Alloacidobacterium dinghuense: one gene and its partners. The protein of the gene in region 1 interacts with the protein of each later gene in a pairwise test. Links are inferred from orthologs where the notes say so. Each region holds a gene or a part of one and is shown in the gene's direction. Other genes may lie near its edges. The genes, in order: H7849_RS00165, ftsA and ftsZ.

Region 1 (6,216 bases):
CACTCCATTGACTTCATAAGACGGCTTGCTGTGGGTCGTCGGCTTCGCGGTTTCGATGCAGCCACCCTGGTCGATCGCCACGTCAACGATGACGGCGCCCTTCTTCATCTTTTCGACCATGGCTTTGGTGACGATCTTTGGTGCGGCTGCGCCCGGTATCAGAACGCCTCCGATAACGAGATCGGCTTCCTGCACGGTGCGCGCGATGTTATAGGAGTTCGACGCGAGGGTGAAGAGCTTGCCGTTGAAGATGTCGTCGAGTTCGCGCAGACGGTTTAGGTTGAGATCAACAATGGTGACTTTTGCGCCCATGCCGACTGCGATCTTTGCCGCGTTCGTGCCGACGATGCCGCCTCCAATGATGCAGACATTCGCCGGAGGCACACCAGGTACGCCGCCGAGCAGGAGGCCGCGGCCGCCCTTTTCCTTTTCGAGATACGAAGCGCCGACCTGCACCGACATGCGGCCCGCTACTTCAGACATTGGAGTGAGAAGAGGGAGCGTTCCTGCTTTGTCGCGAATGGTTTCGTAAGCGATGCCCGTCACTTTCTTCGTGAGGAGTTGCTCGGTGAGTTCAGGAACGGGCGCGAGGTGGAGATAGGTGAAGAGTACAAGTCCTTCGCGGAAGAAGCCGTATTCTTTCTCGATCGGCTCTTTCACCTTCACGACCATGTCGGCATTGCCCCAGACGTTATGGGCTGAGCCGACAATCTCCGCACCTGCAGCTTGGTATTCGTCGTCGGTAAAAGCGGAAAGCTCGCCGGCGTGAGTTTGGACGAGTACTTTGTGTCCTGCCTCGGTGAGAGCCTTCACGCCTGCGGGCGTGATGCCGACGCGGCTTTCGTGGTCTTTAACTTCCTTCGGTACTCCGATAATCATTCGTTCTCTCCCTCAGTCGATTTGTGCACGCTGCAATTTGTCCGAGTAGTCAACGTAGACTGATTTCCACGTTGTATAGAAGTCCAGAGCACCGGTGCCGCCTTCACGATGGCCGTTGCCGGTCTGCTTCACGCCACCGAAAGGCAGGTGAACTTCCGCGCCGATGGTAGGTGCGTTGACGTAGGTAATACCGGCTTCCAGGTCGCGCATGGCGCGGTAGGCGTGATTCACGTCGCGCGAATAGAGCGCGGTCGAGAGGCCGTACTGGATGCCATTCGCGATCCCGAGAGCTTCATCGAAGCTGCTGCATTCAATCAAGCTGACGACGGGACCGAAGACTTCCTCCTGCGCGATGCGCATGGTTGGTTTTACCCCAGCGAGCACTGTCGGCGCGAAGAATGTGCCGTTCGCATAGGGGCCGTCAGCGAGGCGCGCGCCTCCGCAGAGAAGCTTCGCCCCTTCGTCCTGCGCGATCTTGCTGTACTTGGTCGAGGTTTCAATCTGCTGCTCGTTGATCTGCGGGCCCATCTCGGTCGATTCGTCGAGACCATTGCCAACCTTGAGCGCTTTAGCGCGGGCGACGAGTTTTTCGGTGAAATCAGCAGCGATTTTCTTGTGCAGAATGATGCGGCTCGTTGCCGTGCAGCGCTGGCCTGCGGTGCCGAAGGCTCCCCAGACCGCTCCATCCAGCGCGAGGTCGAGGTTGGCGTCGTCGAGGACGATCATCGCGTTCTTGCCGCCCATCTCCAGCGAGCAAGGTTTGAAGTTCGCGGCCGCAGTCTGGCCGACGATGCGGCCTACTTCGGATGATCCAGTAAATGACACGGCGCGGACCCCAGGATGCGAAACGATGGGCGCGCCGGCGTCTGGGCCATATCCGGTGACGATGTTGACGACGCCTTTCGGTAGACCCGCGTCGATGAGCGTCTGGACCAGGTTGAATGTAGACAGCGGCGTGTCTTCTGCGGGCTTGATGACGCAGGTGTTGCCGCAGACGAGTGCAGGGAAAAGCTTCCACGAGGGAATGGCCATGGGAAAGTTCCAGGGCGCGATCATGCCGCACACGCCGACCGGCATGCGCACGGACATGGCGAACTTGTTCTGCAACTCGGACGGCGTGGTCTGGCCGAAGAGACGGCGGCCTTCGCCGGCCATGTAGTAGGCGGTGTCGATGGCTTCCTGCACGTCGCCGCGGGTTTCGGCGATGACCTTGCCCATCTCGCGCGTCATCTCCTGCGCATACTGCTCTTTGCGTTGCTCCAGCAACTGGCCGGTGCGATAGAGGATTTCGGCGCGCTTGGGAGCGGGAACGAGACGCCAGGTCTTGTAGGCAGCCTCGGCCGCTTTGACGGCTGCGTCCACATCTTCCGCGCCGGAGGACTGGAATTCGCCGACGATGTCATTCTTGTCGGCGGGATTGATGTTCAGGAAGGTCTTGCCGGTCTTTGCAGTGACCCACTGGCCGCCGATGAGGTTTTTGTAGAGCTCGTGTGACATGAAATCTGCTTTCGTGAGTGCGGAATAAGCCAAACTTAGCAGGATACAGGATGGCCCGCGAAGCTGCATGCAGTGAGCCATGCGTTACCGAAGATTGCGCGGCAACGCACATTCCTAGAAAAAGCCAAGAATTCCACGTGCCCGTTCGGTGCAGTAATTGCTTCGTGGCCTTACAATAGGTTGAAGTCCCTTTTTTTAAAGCATCTTTTCATGTCATCGAACGGTTTCTCTTCGCGCTCTTCGCGGTCGCACGGTCTGCGCTCGCTGTTCAGTATGTTTTCCAGTGACCTGGCCATTGATTTGGGCACTGCCAATACGCTCGTCTACGCCCGGGGCAAGGGCATCGTCGTGAACGAGCCCTCGATTGTCGCCATCAACAAAAATACGGGCGAGGTCGAAGCCGTGGGCAAGGAGGCCAAAGAGATGCTGGGCCGCACGCCCGGCAACATCGTGGCGATCAAGCCGATGAAGGACGGCGTAATCGCCGACTTCAAAGTCACAGAAAAGATGTTGAACTACTTCATTCAAAAGGCGCATAACCGCAAGATGCTGGTGCATCCGCGCATCGTGATCGGCGTGCCCTCTGAGATTACGCAGGTGGAAAAGCGCGCGGTGGAAGACTCGGCCTATCGCGCCAAGGCGAGTGAGGTCTTTCTTGTTGAACAGGCGATGGTTGCGGCCATCGGCGCGGGGCTGCCGATTACCGAGCCGTCGGGCAACATGGTTGTCGACATCGGTGGCGGGACCACCGATATTGCGGTGATTTCGCTGGCCGGCATTGTCTATTCGCGGTCGGTACGTATGGCCGGCAACCAGATGGATGAGGCAGTGATGAACTACCTCAAGCGGAAATACAATCTATTGATAGGCGAGCGCACGGCGGAGCAGATCAAGCAGGAGATTGGGTCCGCGTATCCGCTGGAGAAGCCGCTGACGATGGAGATCAAGGGACGCAACCTGATCGAAGGCGTGCCCAAAACCATCACCATCGACGACAGCGAGATTCGCGAGGCGCTGGGCGAGTGCATCTCGACGATCATGAATGCGATTCGCGTCGCGCTGGAGCGGACGCCACCTGAGCTCTCTGCCGATATCAGCGATCGCGGCATTGTGCTGACCGGTGGCGGCGCACTTATCAAGAACCTTGATAAGCGGATTCGCGAGGAGACTGGATTGCCGGTTTCGATCGCCGACGATCCGTTAGCCAGCGTGGTACTGGGGACGGGAAAAATGCTCAGCGACTTCCGTTTGCTGCGTAAGATCAAGATTGACTAGCTGTGCATCACCGGAACGCATATCGCGCGTAAGCATCGGGCATCATCACCATGGAATCCTTCTTCAGCCGTTATAAGAACGCCCTGGTCCTGATCGTGGTGCTTCTGGCACAGGTCATCGGCGTCGCCATACAGGTGCGCCGCCCTTTGCCGAAGGAGCATGCGCAGCCGGATGCCGGTGGTATACGCCTGATTCGCTACTGGGCGATCAGCTTGGTGTCGCCGCCGGAGCGGCTGGTGCATTGGCTGGGCACCAGCATTCTCGGCGTCTGGGACAACTATCTCGACCTGATCCATGTGCGGCAGCAAAATAAGGACCTTCAGTCAGAACTGCAGCGCATCCGTATCGAAGAAGGCGGGATCGTAGAGGATGCGCGGCAAGGGCAGCGGCTGCAGCAGTTGCTGGCTTTCAAGCAAAAGTACGTCTATCAGACGGTGCCCGCTCAGATCATTGGTACTTCCGGCACGGAACAGTCGCGCATTCTTTCGATTAATAAAGGATCGAAGGACGGAGTGGGCGTCGACATGCCGGTAATTACGCCCGAGGGAGTTGTTGGGCGGATTCGCGAAGTCTTTCCTCACACCAGCCAGGTACTCGAAATTACCGATCCGACCAGCGGCGCGGGCGTCATCCTTGCCACAACTCGCATCCGCGGCATCCTGCGTGGGACTGCGCTGGGCCAGCCGCAGGTGGTCAACGTGATGCCCGATGAGCGGATCAAGGCAGGCGAGCAGGTCGTGACCAGCGGTGGCGACCAGATTTTCCCGCGCGGACTGGCTGTTGGCGTTGTCGATCGCGTGGTGACCGATCCCGACCACGACCCGCTGGTGGATGTTTTGATTCATCCCGCGGCGAATCTCGCACAGCTGGAAGAAGTGCTGGTCATTACCAATATGGGCGACGTGATCACGCCCAAGCAGAAGCTGGACATGATGCAGAGTGAGGCAGCGGCGGATGCCGAGCAACTGAAGGCATCTGAGATTTTGGCGGAGCGGCTGCCGAGCCGGATCGATCCCGATGCGCCGAAGACCGATGATGAGAACAGCGACGATTCGGCGGACGCCCAAGGCGAGGGCATCGCCCGGCCGATGCGTCCACCGGCTGCGCTCCGTCCAGACCGCTTCACTCCGAATACAACTCCTGCGGCAGCAAGCCTGACCCCGGGTGCCCGCTTAGCCCCGCAATCGGAGGGTTCTGGGACCACCACGGCAAGCGCGGCAAAACCGCACGCGACAGTACCCGCAAGCGTCGGTTCGGAAAACCCCAACGTAACCGAAACCGCCGCTGCCGTGCCGAAGAAGAAAGGACCGGATCTGGTTCCCGACGATGGCAGCCGTCCGCCGTCGACAATGGCTGCGCATCCAACCACCCCGTCGTCAACGGCTAGCGCCTCCGCGCGCGAAGAGACAACAGGAGCCGCGCCGGTTCATGCGCCGATGGTAATGATGCCCGCGTCTTCGACTCATGGCCCGGCAACCGCGACCGGCAGTACCGCGACTTCCACCACCCGGCCAGCGGTCAATGGGTCAACAGTCAATGGGTCAGCGATCAATGGATCATCGGCCTCTTTCAACGGCGGCACAGCGCATACCACGAGCGCGAGCAACGGCGCCGCGACCCAGCCTCATGCGACAACAGCTGCCGGAGGCGGAGTTCCAGCTGCCACCAAGCCTGCGGGTAATTCCTCAGCGTTGAATGGCACAATCACTCATACGAATGCCACGGCAGGGAACGGCAGCACAGCATCGCCCGGAACCGCTGCTCTCCATGCAACGAACCCTCGGCCTGCCGCCGCAAGCGCGGACAACAGCGCGGGCGGTGAGGTCAAAACGAAGGTGGTAGTGGACGGCCCGCTGCCCTCAGGCGCGAAGAAGCCCCAGCCGTCCGCATCGACTGCCCCCGCGAGCCATCAAACTCCATCAGCGCAAACCCAGCAGACACAACATGCTCCAACCGCGCCGGCAGTGCAACACAAGGCGCCAGAGCTGGTTCCGGATGATGGCAGCCGTCCTCCTCCGACGATGTTGAAGCCCAAGCCGCAAACGCAGCCGACGGCTCCGGCGCAAACCCAGCCTCAAGGAGGCCGTCAGGGATGAGCAGGCTCATCGCCGCATCGCGGCGCGATGTTGAGGTTCAGCCGTATCCTCTGATCGTTTTCGTTCTGGTGCCGCTGCTGGCCCTGGGACTGCAGTCCTTTGTCTCGCTGCACTTCCAGCGCTTCGATATTCTGGACCTGCCGCTGCTCGTGACAATTTACTTCGCCATCACGCGGCGCAATCCGATTGCCGGCACCATCACAGGGGGAGTGATTGGCATCGCTCAGGATGCCCTTACTCGCCAGCCGCTCGGCATCTTTGGCATTTGCAAGTCGATCATCGGCTATCTGGCCGCATCGCTGGGAGTAAGAATCGACACGGAGAATCACGGCACGCGCGCGTTGCTGACGTTGGCCTTCGTGTTTTTGCATAGCGGCATGTACTGGGTGCTGGTGCGGAGGTTACTAGTGCAGCCGTACGCATGGAACTGGCTTCACGAACTGTTGCGGGCGCTGATCAATATGGTTGT
Region 2 (3,223 bases), 6.0 Mb from region 1 along the record:
ATAGTTTGGGTGGCGACTCTCACGACCTTGCTCGGGCGTGGCGAAGACTGACGCATACAGAAATGGCACGGCGCTTGCCGAGGATGCACCGGCGGAGGAATTTCTTCGTCCCGCTTCTGCTCCTCCGCGCGCGCGACCGCAACGCCCGATCCCTCGACAGGAAGACGATTCGGACGGCGAAGAGGTCTTTTTGCGCTCGCGCAAGCGTGTGCCTGTCCGGAAGGGCATTCTGCCTGCGTTCTTTACGAAAACCACAGCCGGGCGCGTCATCCTTGGATTTCTGGCGCTGGTGGTGGTTGCAATTTTTGTTTTTGTGGGGCTGGCAGCAAAAGATTTTCTCGATCACGATCCTCGTTTTCGCATCGACTCGGCTTCGTCGATTCAGATCGATGGCAACAGCCAGTTGACGCGGGCAGACCTGTTGACGGTCTTCGGCGCCGATATCGGCCGCAACCTCTTCTTTGTTCCACTTCCCCAACGCCGCAAAGAATTGGAACAGGTACCCTGGGTAGCTCACGCAACCGTCATGCGCATTTTGCCGAACCAGTTGCGCGTGGCGATCGTTGAGCGCCAGCCGATCGCTTTTGCGCGCATCGGCAACAAGATCAAGCTGGTCGATCCGGACGGCGTCCTTCTCGATATGCAGCCGGCAGCTTTGGCGGCTAAGCACTATTCGTTCCCGGTCGTCACCGGCATCAATCCTGACGATCCGCTTTCCGTCCGCGCGCCACGCATGCGGATTTACCAGAAGTTCATGAATGAGATCGATTCGAGCGGGGAAAAGCTCTCGAGAAGCTTGAGCGAGATCGACATATCTGATCCCGAGGACGTCCAGGGGCTTGTTTCTTCCGGCAACTCCGAAATTCTGCTCCATTTTGGCGAAGACAACTTCCTCAATCGCTGGCACGAATACCAGTCGCATCTGGCCGAGTGGAAGCAGCAGTACCCGCATCTGGCTTCGGTTGACCTGCGGTATGACCGGCAGGTGGTCCTGAAGATGGCGGACAACGCACCCGGAACACAGGACGCCCCGGCTGCTCCAGCCACGCCGGCGGCAACGCCCAAACAGCCGGTCGCAAAGGCGCGGCCCATAGCCCACCCCCACAGGAAGCACGCATGAGCCAGACCGAACAGCTATTGACGGTGCTCGACGTGGGAAGCGCGAAGACGCGCGTACTGGTAGCGGAGCTGCACGATGGCGCGCTGCGCTATCGGGGTCATGGTATCGCCGAATCCACCGGCATGCGCAAAGGCCTGATCGCCGAGCTGAAACAGGCGGCAAGCTGCATCAACAAGGCGGCGATGGCGGCCGAGACCATGGCGCAGGGGACTATCGACCGCTGTGTTGTCGGCATCGGCGGCCCGCATATTCGTGGCCTGAACAGCCGGGGCGGAGTCAGCCTGGGATCGCGCTTGCGCGAGATTACCCGTGAAGATGTTCGCGCCGCAGTCGACCGTGCGCGTTCCGTCTCGCTGCCCTCCGATCGCGAGATCATCCACCTGCTGCCGCAGCAGTTCATTCTCGACGAGCAGCCGGGCATTCACGACCCTGTCGGCATGATCGGCAATCGCCTTGAAGTGAACCTGCATATCTCAACCGCCTCAGCCAGCGCGTTGCAAAGCGTCGTGACGTGCGCCAACCGTGCGGGTCTTGAGGTGACGGAATCGGTCTTCGATGCAATCGCGGCGGCGGAAGCGACGATCTCCGCCGACGAGCGTGAACTGGGCTCCTGTCTCATCGATATCGGCGCCGGGTCCACGGAAATAGTTGTCTTCTTTGAAGGTTCGGTTGCGCATACCTCTGTTGTCCCGATCGGCGGCGATCACTTCACGAATGATTTGGCCGTAGGCCTGCACATCTCCGCGGCTGAAGCGGAATGGATCAAGTGCACCTACGGTCACGCGGTGGTCACCAGTGTTTCGTCGTCGAACGAAGTGGAGTTGCAGGGAATGCCGGGCCATGAACCGCGCATGGTTCGGCAACGCTATATCAGTGAGATTCTTGAACCGCGCGCCCGCGAGCTCTTTCAGCTGCTGAGAGAAAACCTCCGCCAGGGAGGAGTGCTGGAAGCGCTGGGCGCGGGCTGCGTGCTCACCGGCGGCGGTTCGCACTTGCCAGGATTGCTCGATACCGCTGAGAGCCTGCTGCGGGTCCCGGCGCGCATTGGATCGCCGGTGCCGCTCTCTCGTATGCCGGAAGAATTGATCGCCCCCGAGAACGCCACGTTAGTAGGAATGCTTTTGTATGCCCACCGCACCAGCGTGACCCGTGCGGCGGAAGACCAGGGTCTGCGCGCCAAGCTGCGCGCCATCTTTGCAGGAAGCTTGTAGGAGTCTTAGCCATGAACCCGTCAGAAGAAATCCGCATTCAGTATCACGAACAGCTACCCACCGGCGCGAAGATCAAGGTCATCGGCGTGGGCGGCGGCGGCGGCAACGCCGTCAATCGTATGATCTCCGCGCGCGTCGAGGGCGTCGAGTTCATCACCGCCAACACCGACGCGCAGACGTTGCAACTCTCGCAGGCTCCGGTAAAGCTGCAACTCGGTATGAAGCTGACCAGCGGCCTCGGCGCAGGCGCCAATCCAGACGTGGGTCGCCGTGCCGCGCTCGAAGACTCGGAAAAAATCATCGAAGCGCTCGAAGGCGCGGACATGGTCTTCGTTACCGCCGGCATGGGCGGAGGCACCGGCACGGGTGCTGCTCCCGTGATCGCTTCGCTGGCGAGTGAAATGGGCGCGCTGACGGTCGCCGTCGTAACCCGACCCTTCGGCTTTGAAGGCAAGCGCCGCATGGCGCAGGCCGAGCGTGGCATGCAGGAACTGCTCGACAGCGTCGACACGATGATCGTCATCCCCAACGAAAAGCTCCTGGCTGTCGCGAAGGACGCGGGTTTTTTTGAATCCTTCCGCATTGCCGACGATGTGTTGCGCCAGGCCGTGCAGGGCATCTCGGACATCATCACCATCCCCGGTATCATCAACCGCGACTTCGCCGACGTGAAGACCACGATGGCTGGCATGGGGTACGCCGTAATGGGCACGGCAGCACGCGGAGGTGAGAACCGCGCCATTGAGGCCGCGCAGGCGGCGATGGCATCGCCGCTGCTTGAAGATGGCGCGATCGACGGAGCCAAGGGCATCCTGATCAACATCAGCGGATCAAGCACGCTGAAGCTGAGCGAAGTAAACGCCGCATCCACTCTTATCCAGAACGCCGCCCA
Region 3 (6,223 bases), 6.0 Mb from region 1 along the record:
TCGGCAATCGCCTTGAAGTGAACCTGCATATCTCAACCGCCTCAGCCAGCGCGTTGCAAAGCGTCGTGACGTGCGCCAACCGTGCGGGTCTTGAGGTGACGGAATCGGTCTTCGATGCAATCGCGGCGGCGGAAGCGACGATCTCCGCCGACGAGCGTGAACTGGGCTCCTGTCTCATCGATATCGGCGCCGGGTCCACGGAAATAGTTGTCTTCTTTGAAGGTTCGGTTGCGCATACCTCTGTTGTCCCGATCGGCGGCGATCACTTCACGAATGATTTGGCCGTAGGCCTGCACATCTCCGCGGCTGAAGCGGAATGGATCAAGTGCACCTACGGTCACGCGGTGGTCACCAGTGTTTCGTCGTCGAACGAAGTGGAGTTGCAGGGAATGCCGGGCCATGAACCGCGCATGGTTCGGCAACGCTATATCAGTGAGATTCTTGAACCGCGCGCCCGCGAGCTCTTTCAGCTGCTGAGAGAAAACCTCCGCCAGGGAGGAGTGCTGGAAGCGCTGGGCGCGGGCTGCGTGCTCACCGGCGGCGGTTCGCACTTGCCAGGATTGCTCGATACCGCTGAGAGCCTGCTGCGGGTCCCGGCGCGCATTGGATCGCCGGTGCCGCTCTCTCGTATGCCGGAAGAATTGATCGCCCCCGAGAACGCCACGTTAGTAGGAATGCTTTTGTATGCCCACCGCACCAGCGTGACCCGTGCGGCGGAAGACCAGGGTCTGCGCGCCAAGCTGCGCGCCATCTTTGCAGGAAGCTTGTAGGAGTCTTAGCCATGAACCCGTCAGAAGAAATCCGCATTCAGTATCACGAACAGCTACCCACCGGCGCGAAGATCAAGGTCATCGGCGTGGGCGGCGGCGGCGGCAACGCCGTCAATCGTATGATCTCCGCGCGCGTCGAGGGCGTCGAGTTCATCACCGCCAACACCGACGCGCAGACGTTGCAACTCTCGCAGGCTCCGGTAAAGCTGCAACTCGGTATGAAGCTGACCAGCGGCCTCGGCGCAGGCGCCAATCCAGACGTGGGTCGCCGTGCCGCGCTCGAAGACTCGGAAAAAATCATCGAAGCGCTCGAAGGCGCGGACATGGTCTTCGTTACCGCCGGCATGGGCGGAGGCACCGGCACGGGTGCTGCTCCCGTGATCGCTTCGCTGGCGAGTGAAATGGGCGCGCTGACGGTCGCCGTCGTAACCCGACCCTTCGGCTTTGAAGGCAAGCGCCGCATGGCGCAGGCCGAGCGTGGCATGCAGGAACTGCTCGACAGCGTCGACACGATGATCGTCATCCCCAACGAAAAGCTCCTGGCTGTCGCGAAGGACGCGGGTTTTTTTGAATCCTTCCGCATTGCCGACGATGTGTTGCGCCAGGCCGTGCAGGGCATCTCGGACATCATCACCATCCCCGGTATCATCAACCGCGACTTCGCCGACGTGAAGACCACGATGGCTGGCATGGGGTACGCCGTAATGGGCACGGCAGCACGCGGAGGTGAGAACCGCGCCATTGAGGCCGCGCAGGCGGCGATGGCATCGCCGCTGCTTGAAGATGGCGCGATCGACGGAGCCAAGGGCATCCTGATCAACATCAGCGGATCAAGCACGCTGAAGCTGAGCGAAGTAAACGCCGCATCCACTCTTATCCAGAACGCCGCCCACGAAGATGCCAACATCATCTTCGGCGCTGTGCTCGACGAATCGATGGGCGACGACGTCAAGATCACCGTCATCGCCACCGGCTTCCGCGAGGAAATGCCCGAGCGCCGCGAGCGCATGCTGACTGCGGCTCTGCGCGAGTCGGTGTTGCCTCGGGTGCAGGTGCAAACCCATGTTGAGGCCACGGTTGCGACTCCCCGGTTCATGAGCGAGGAAGAGGACATGCCGCGCCGGTCGATCTCGATTCCGGTCAAGCCGGCGGCGTCGAAGCCGGCCCCGGAGCCCGTTTATGTCCCCGAGCCGGAAGTGATCCTCGAACCGGAACCGGTGGCTGTCGCGGTCGCTGAGCCCGCGCCTTTATCGGATGTTTTCGGCCTGATGCACGAGGAGGAGTCCGGTGAAAATCTGGATATCCCGGCCTTCATGCGTCGCGGCGGTTTGTAATAATAGAAATTGGATGGGGATAAAGCAAAATTTTGCTTAATCAGGAACCCATCCTAAAGTACAGTAATCAAAAGTAATGCCGGGGGGCATCATTCCGGCTGTATGCGGGTTGTAACTGTGGTGAAATAGGATCGATCGTTAGTCCGGAATGGAAACGGGACGGACCATTGCGGAACTATTGGTCGGGCGACAAGTATTTTTTGTTAGAAGTTCAGGCTGTTTCTATGCGCAAGATGCATGGAGGCCGATAAGAAGAGAACGGCCTTCAAAGAGTAGCTGGGCTCAGGATGAATGGATTCATGAAACGCATAGCACACCTCGTTTTCCTTGCAGGACTGGTTGCGGTACCCGCCGCGCTCGCGGCGGACACAACTACTACGACGACGCACCACACCACCCGCCATACCACCCGCACGCATGTGCAGGAATCGGCCAGCGCCCAGCAGCATATTTCGCATCTGCAGCACAGCCGCCGCCCTGCCCGCGTCACAAATGTTTCTCTCACCACGACCACCAGTCACGGCCGAGTTCGCCGCGCCAGCCTGACGACAGTTCATCGTCACCGCTCCTACGAGCGCTTCACTGGTAGTTCGTTTACAGATATTGATCTCACGAACGGCGACTCGATCGGTGGAGAAGATCCAGTTGTGCGGCAGGCCGCCATCGATGCGCTGGGCAACATGAACGGCACAGTCGTCGCCATCGATCCCAGCAACGGGCGCGTACTGGCGATGGTCAACCAGAAGCTTGCCCTGTCGAGCGGCGCTGAGCCTTGCTCGACGATCAAGCTTTCCGTCGCCCTGGCCGCGCTCGATGAAGGCATTGTTACGAAGGACACGCCGGTCAACCTCGGCGGTTCGTATCACATGAACCTCACCGAAGCTCTGGCGCACTCGAATAACCTCTACTTCGAGACGCTGGGCCGCCGCCTTGGTTTCGAGCGCGTTCGCCACTATGCCAATCAGTTTGGATTGGGCGAGCTGGCCGGTTACAACATCCCCAACGAGCAGCTGGGCGTCTATCCCGATCAGGAGCTGCCGGAGAGCCAGGGCGGCGTGGGCCGCATGTGCTCCTTCGGCGAAAGCGTTTCGATGACTCCTCTGCAACTCGGCGCGCTCGTCGCCTCCATCGCCAACGGTGGAACGCTCTACTACCTGCAGCACCCGACGACACCGGAAGAGGTGGTGAACTTCCAGCCGCGCATCAAGCGCACGCTTGATATTGCCAAGCTCATCCCAGAAATTCAGGACGGCATGCAGGCCGCGGTGCAATATGGAACGGCGCGCTCGCTACGTGCCAACTTCAACCAGTTCCCGGTGATGGGCAAGACCGGAACCTGCTCGAACAATGGCACTCGCTTCGGCTGGTTCGCTTCCTACGCTGACACGCAGTACGGTCGCATCGTTACCGTCTTCTTCCTCGAAGGTGGACGCCCGACCTTCGGTCCCAAAGCCGCGGAGCTGACCGGCCTCTTTTACCGCAACCTCTGGGACAAGAGCTACTTCGTCGCGAAGCAGCCAACGGATACAACCAAGACAGCTATCGGCGTCACCGAATAGCGCATCTTAAATTTCTGAAACGACCGGCCTCCATCGCGGAGGCCGTTTTTGTTCAGGTACGATTTCTACATCATGAAAATTCTTACCGCAGAGGAGATGCAGACATGCGACCGCATCACTGTAGACCGCTACGGAATCGCTTCGCTTGACCTCATGGACAACGCCGGTCACGCCGTCGCCCGCTTCGCGCTGCAGGAATTTCCGCGCGCGGCGAACATTACTGTTCTGTGCGGGAAAGGCAACAACGGCGGCGATGGTTTTGTCGCCGCGCGCGTGCTGGCCGGGGAGGGCCGCCGGGTCAAGGTGCTGCTGCTCGGCTATCCGGTTGACCTGAAAGGCGACGCCAAAGAGATGTTTGAGCGCATGGAAATCGCGCCTGCTCTTGCGCCGGACGAAGAGTCTCTCTCTTCAGCTCAGATCACGGATATCCTCAATCAATCCGACCTGTTTCTCGACGCAGTCGTCGGCACCGGCTTCAGGCCTCCGCTGAAGGGCGTGGCGATGGCTTTACGCAACCGGATCAACAGCCTCGACGCGCCGGTCGTCGCCGTCGATATTCCTTCCGGCTGGGATTCGGATTCCCGCGAGTATCGCACCGAGGGCGCCTATCGCGCCGATGCGGTCGTGACCTTCACCGCTCCGAAGCCAGCGCACGTCAGCGGCAACTTGACCGACAGCGCCTATCAGCCCATTGTTGTCGCCCCCATCGGCTCGCCCGACGCAGCCATCGAATCCGAGTTAAACCTCACCTGGGCGGGAGCTTCGAAGAGGATCACCGAGACTCCACGTCCCGCGGAGAGCAACAAAGGCAAATTCGGTCACGTACTCGTGGTTGGCGGCTCATACGGAAAGTCCGGAGCGCCTGCAATGGCTTCGCTCGCAGCCCTGCGCACCGGGGCCGGCCTGGTGACCGCCGCCGTAGCGCAACCAATCCTCGATTCGGTTGTGCGCATCACGCCCGAGTTGATGACCATTCCCCTGCGTGCCGGCAGCAAAGGAGAAATCAGCAGCAGCAATCTCGATGACGAAACGCTCAAAGAGCTTCTCGACAAGAAAACGGTGCTCGCGATTGGTCCGGGGCTGGGCCAGTCGGCGGAGACCGAAGCATTTCTTCTCGGCCTGCTGGAAAAGACCGATCTTCCCGCGGTCCTCGATGCCGACGCCCTGAACATCCTCGCCAAGCATCCCGGCAAGATCAATGGCCGCAACCGGTTACGCGTCTTAACGCCGCATCCCGGAGAGATGGCTCGGCTCGCCGGAATCAGCACCGGCGAAGTTCAAGCCAACCGCGAAGCGCTGGCTCGTGAATTTTCGATGAAAAATCATGTCACGCTGGTGCTCAAAGGATGGCGCACTCTGATCGCCCATCCGGACGGTTCGATTGCCATCAACACCACCGGCAATCCCGGCATGGCCAAAGGTGGCAGCGGAGACATCCTCACCGGCATCATAGCGGCTATGTTGGCGCAATATCCGCATCTAGCCGGAGAAGCGGTGAACGCCGCCGTCTATCTCCACGGGCTGGCTGCCGACTTTGCCGTGTGGGAACACGACGAGCACACCCTGCTTGCCACTGACACCGTTGCGCACCTTTCAACAGCTTTTCGCTTCCGCTCCGACGACAAAGGCGGGTATGTTTGGATACAGGGGATGCCGCGATGACAGAGGCCACAGGCACGAAGGTCCACGAGTTCGAGACGAACAGCGCCGCCGATACGATCCGTGCCGGACGTGAGATCGCGAAACTGCTCACGCCACCAAAGTTCCTTATCTTGAAAGGCGATCTGGGCGCAGGCAAGACCACGCTGGTGAAGGGCATTGCCGAAGCCCTCGACGCCGCCGAACCGGATGAAGTGACGAGCCCCACCTTTACGCTGATGCACGAATACGAAGGCACCCTCCATGATCACGGAAAAAACGAGCCGGTCATGCTCTACCATCTCGATCTCTACCGCATCGAGCAGGAGCGCCAGCTCGACTCGCTCGGCCTCGATGAGATCGCCACGCCCGACAGCATCGTATTGGTGGAATGGGGCGACAAGTTTCCGAGCGTGGCCAAGCGCAGTAACGGCGAAATCGTGATGAAGACCACCGGCGGCGACTCGCGCAAGATCACGCTGACGCTCAAAGACTAACTCTCTCTACATTGTCATCCTGAGCACAGCACGGAGTGCGGAGTCGAAAGACCTGCTTTGTCTATATAACGTTAGTAGGCGCGAAGCGCCCTCCATAAGTCCACCGTAAAGGCGGATACTCTCAAGCGTGTCGCACGCCATCGAATCGCCGCCCGTCACAACGCATCACGACCTCAGGCAGACGCTCGGCACCTGGCAGCTTTGGGGCATCGCAGTTGGACTTGTTATCTCAGGCGAATACTTCGGCTGGAGTTATGGCTGGGCCAACGCAGGCACGCTCGGTTTTCTTGTCACTTCGCTCCTGATCGCGGCCATGTACGCGACCTTTATCTTCAGCTTTACCGAGCTGACCTGCTCCATTCCGCACGCTGGCGGTCCGTTTGCGTATGCATGGGCAGCCTTCGGCCCAGTTGGAGGCTACCTTG

What was found.
Region 2: the proteins of H7849_RS00165 (region 1) and ftsA interact in binary tests that used the Escherichia coli proteins (3 or more experiments, as listed by UniProt). The link is inferred for Alloacidobacterium dinghuense from one-to-one orthologs.
Region 3: the proteins of H7849_RS00165 (region 1) and ftsZ interact in binary tests that used the Escherichia coli proteins (3 or more experiments, as listed by UniProt). The link is inferred for Alloacidobacterium dinghuense from one-to-one orthologs.

Annotation. Positions count from the first base shown.
Region 1 is NZ_CP060394.1:37,541-43,756, forward strand. What follows is about bases 1,684-4,618. They hold H7849_RS00165 (rod shape-determining protein), read left to right. Parts: upstream 1,684-2,586; coding sequence 2,587-3,651; downstream 3,652-4,618. Other genes in these bases: H7849_RS00160 (aldehyde dehydrogenase family protein), read right to left, coding at 1,684-2,376; mreC (rod shape-determining protein MreC), read left to right, coding at 3,702-4,618. Outside these bases: ald (alanine dehydrogenase), read right to left, coding at 1-879; more of H7849_RS00160, read right to left, coding at 892-1,683; more of mreC, read left to right, coding at 4,619-5,747; rod shape-determining protein MreD, read left to right, coding at 5,744-6,216. UniProt on the Escherichia coli protein: Forms membrane-associated dynamic filaments that are essential for cell shape determination. Acts by regulating cell wall synthesis and cell elongation, and thus cell shape.
Region 2 is NZ_CP060394.1:6,031,409-6,034,631, forward strand. Bases 225-3,223 are described here. They hold ftsA (cell division protein FtsA), read left to right. Parts: upstream 225-1,116; coding sequence 1,117-2,331; downstream 2,332-3,223. Other genes in these bases: H7849_RS25405 (cell division protein FtsQ/DivIB), read left to right, coding at 225-1,120; ftsZ (cell division protein FtsZ), read left to right, coding at 2,343-3,223. Outside these bases: more of H7849_RS25405, read left to right, coding at 38-224. UniProt on the Escherichia coli protein: Essential cell division protein that assists in the assembly of the Z ring. May serve as the principal membrane anchor for the Z ring.
Region 3 is NZ_CP060394.1:6,032,970-6,039,192, forward strand. What follows is about bases 1-2,942. They hold ftsZ (cell division protein FtsZ), read left to right. Parts: upstream 1-781; coding sequence 782-2,104; downstream 2,105-2,942. Other genes in these bases: ftsA (cell division protein FtsA), read left to right, coding at 1-770; H7849_RS25420 (penicillin-binding transpeptidase domain-containing protein), read left to right, coding at 2,404-2,942. In the rest of the region: more of H7849_RS25420, read left to right, coding at 2,943-3,663; H7849_RS25425 (NAD(P)H-hydrate dehydratase), read left to right, coding at 3,736-5,325; tRNA (adenosine(37)-N6)-threonylcarbamoyltransferase complex ATPase subunit type 1 TsaE, read left to right, coding at 5,322-5,798; eat (ethanolamine permease), read left to right, coding at 5,926-6,223. UniProt on the Escherichia coli protein: Essential cell division protein that forms a contractile ring structure (Z ring) at the future cell division site. The regulation of the ring assembly controls the timing and the location of cell division.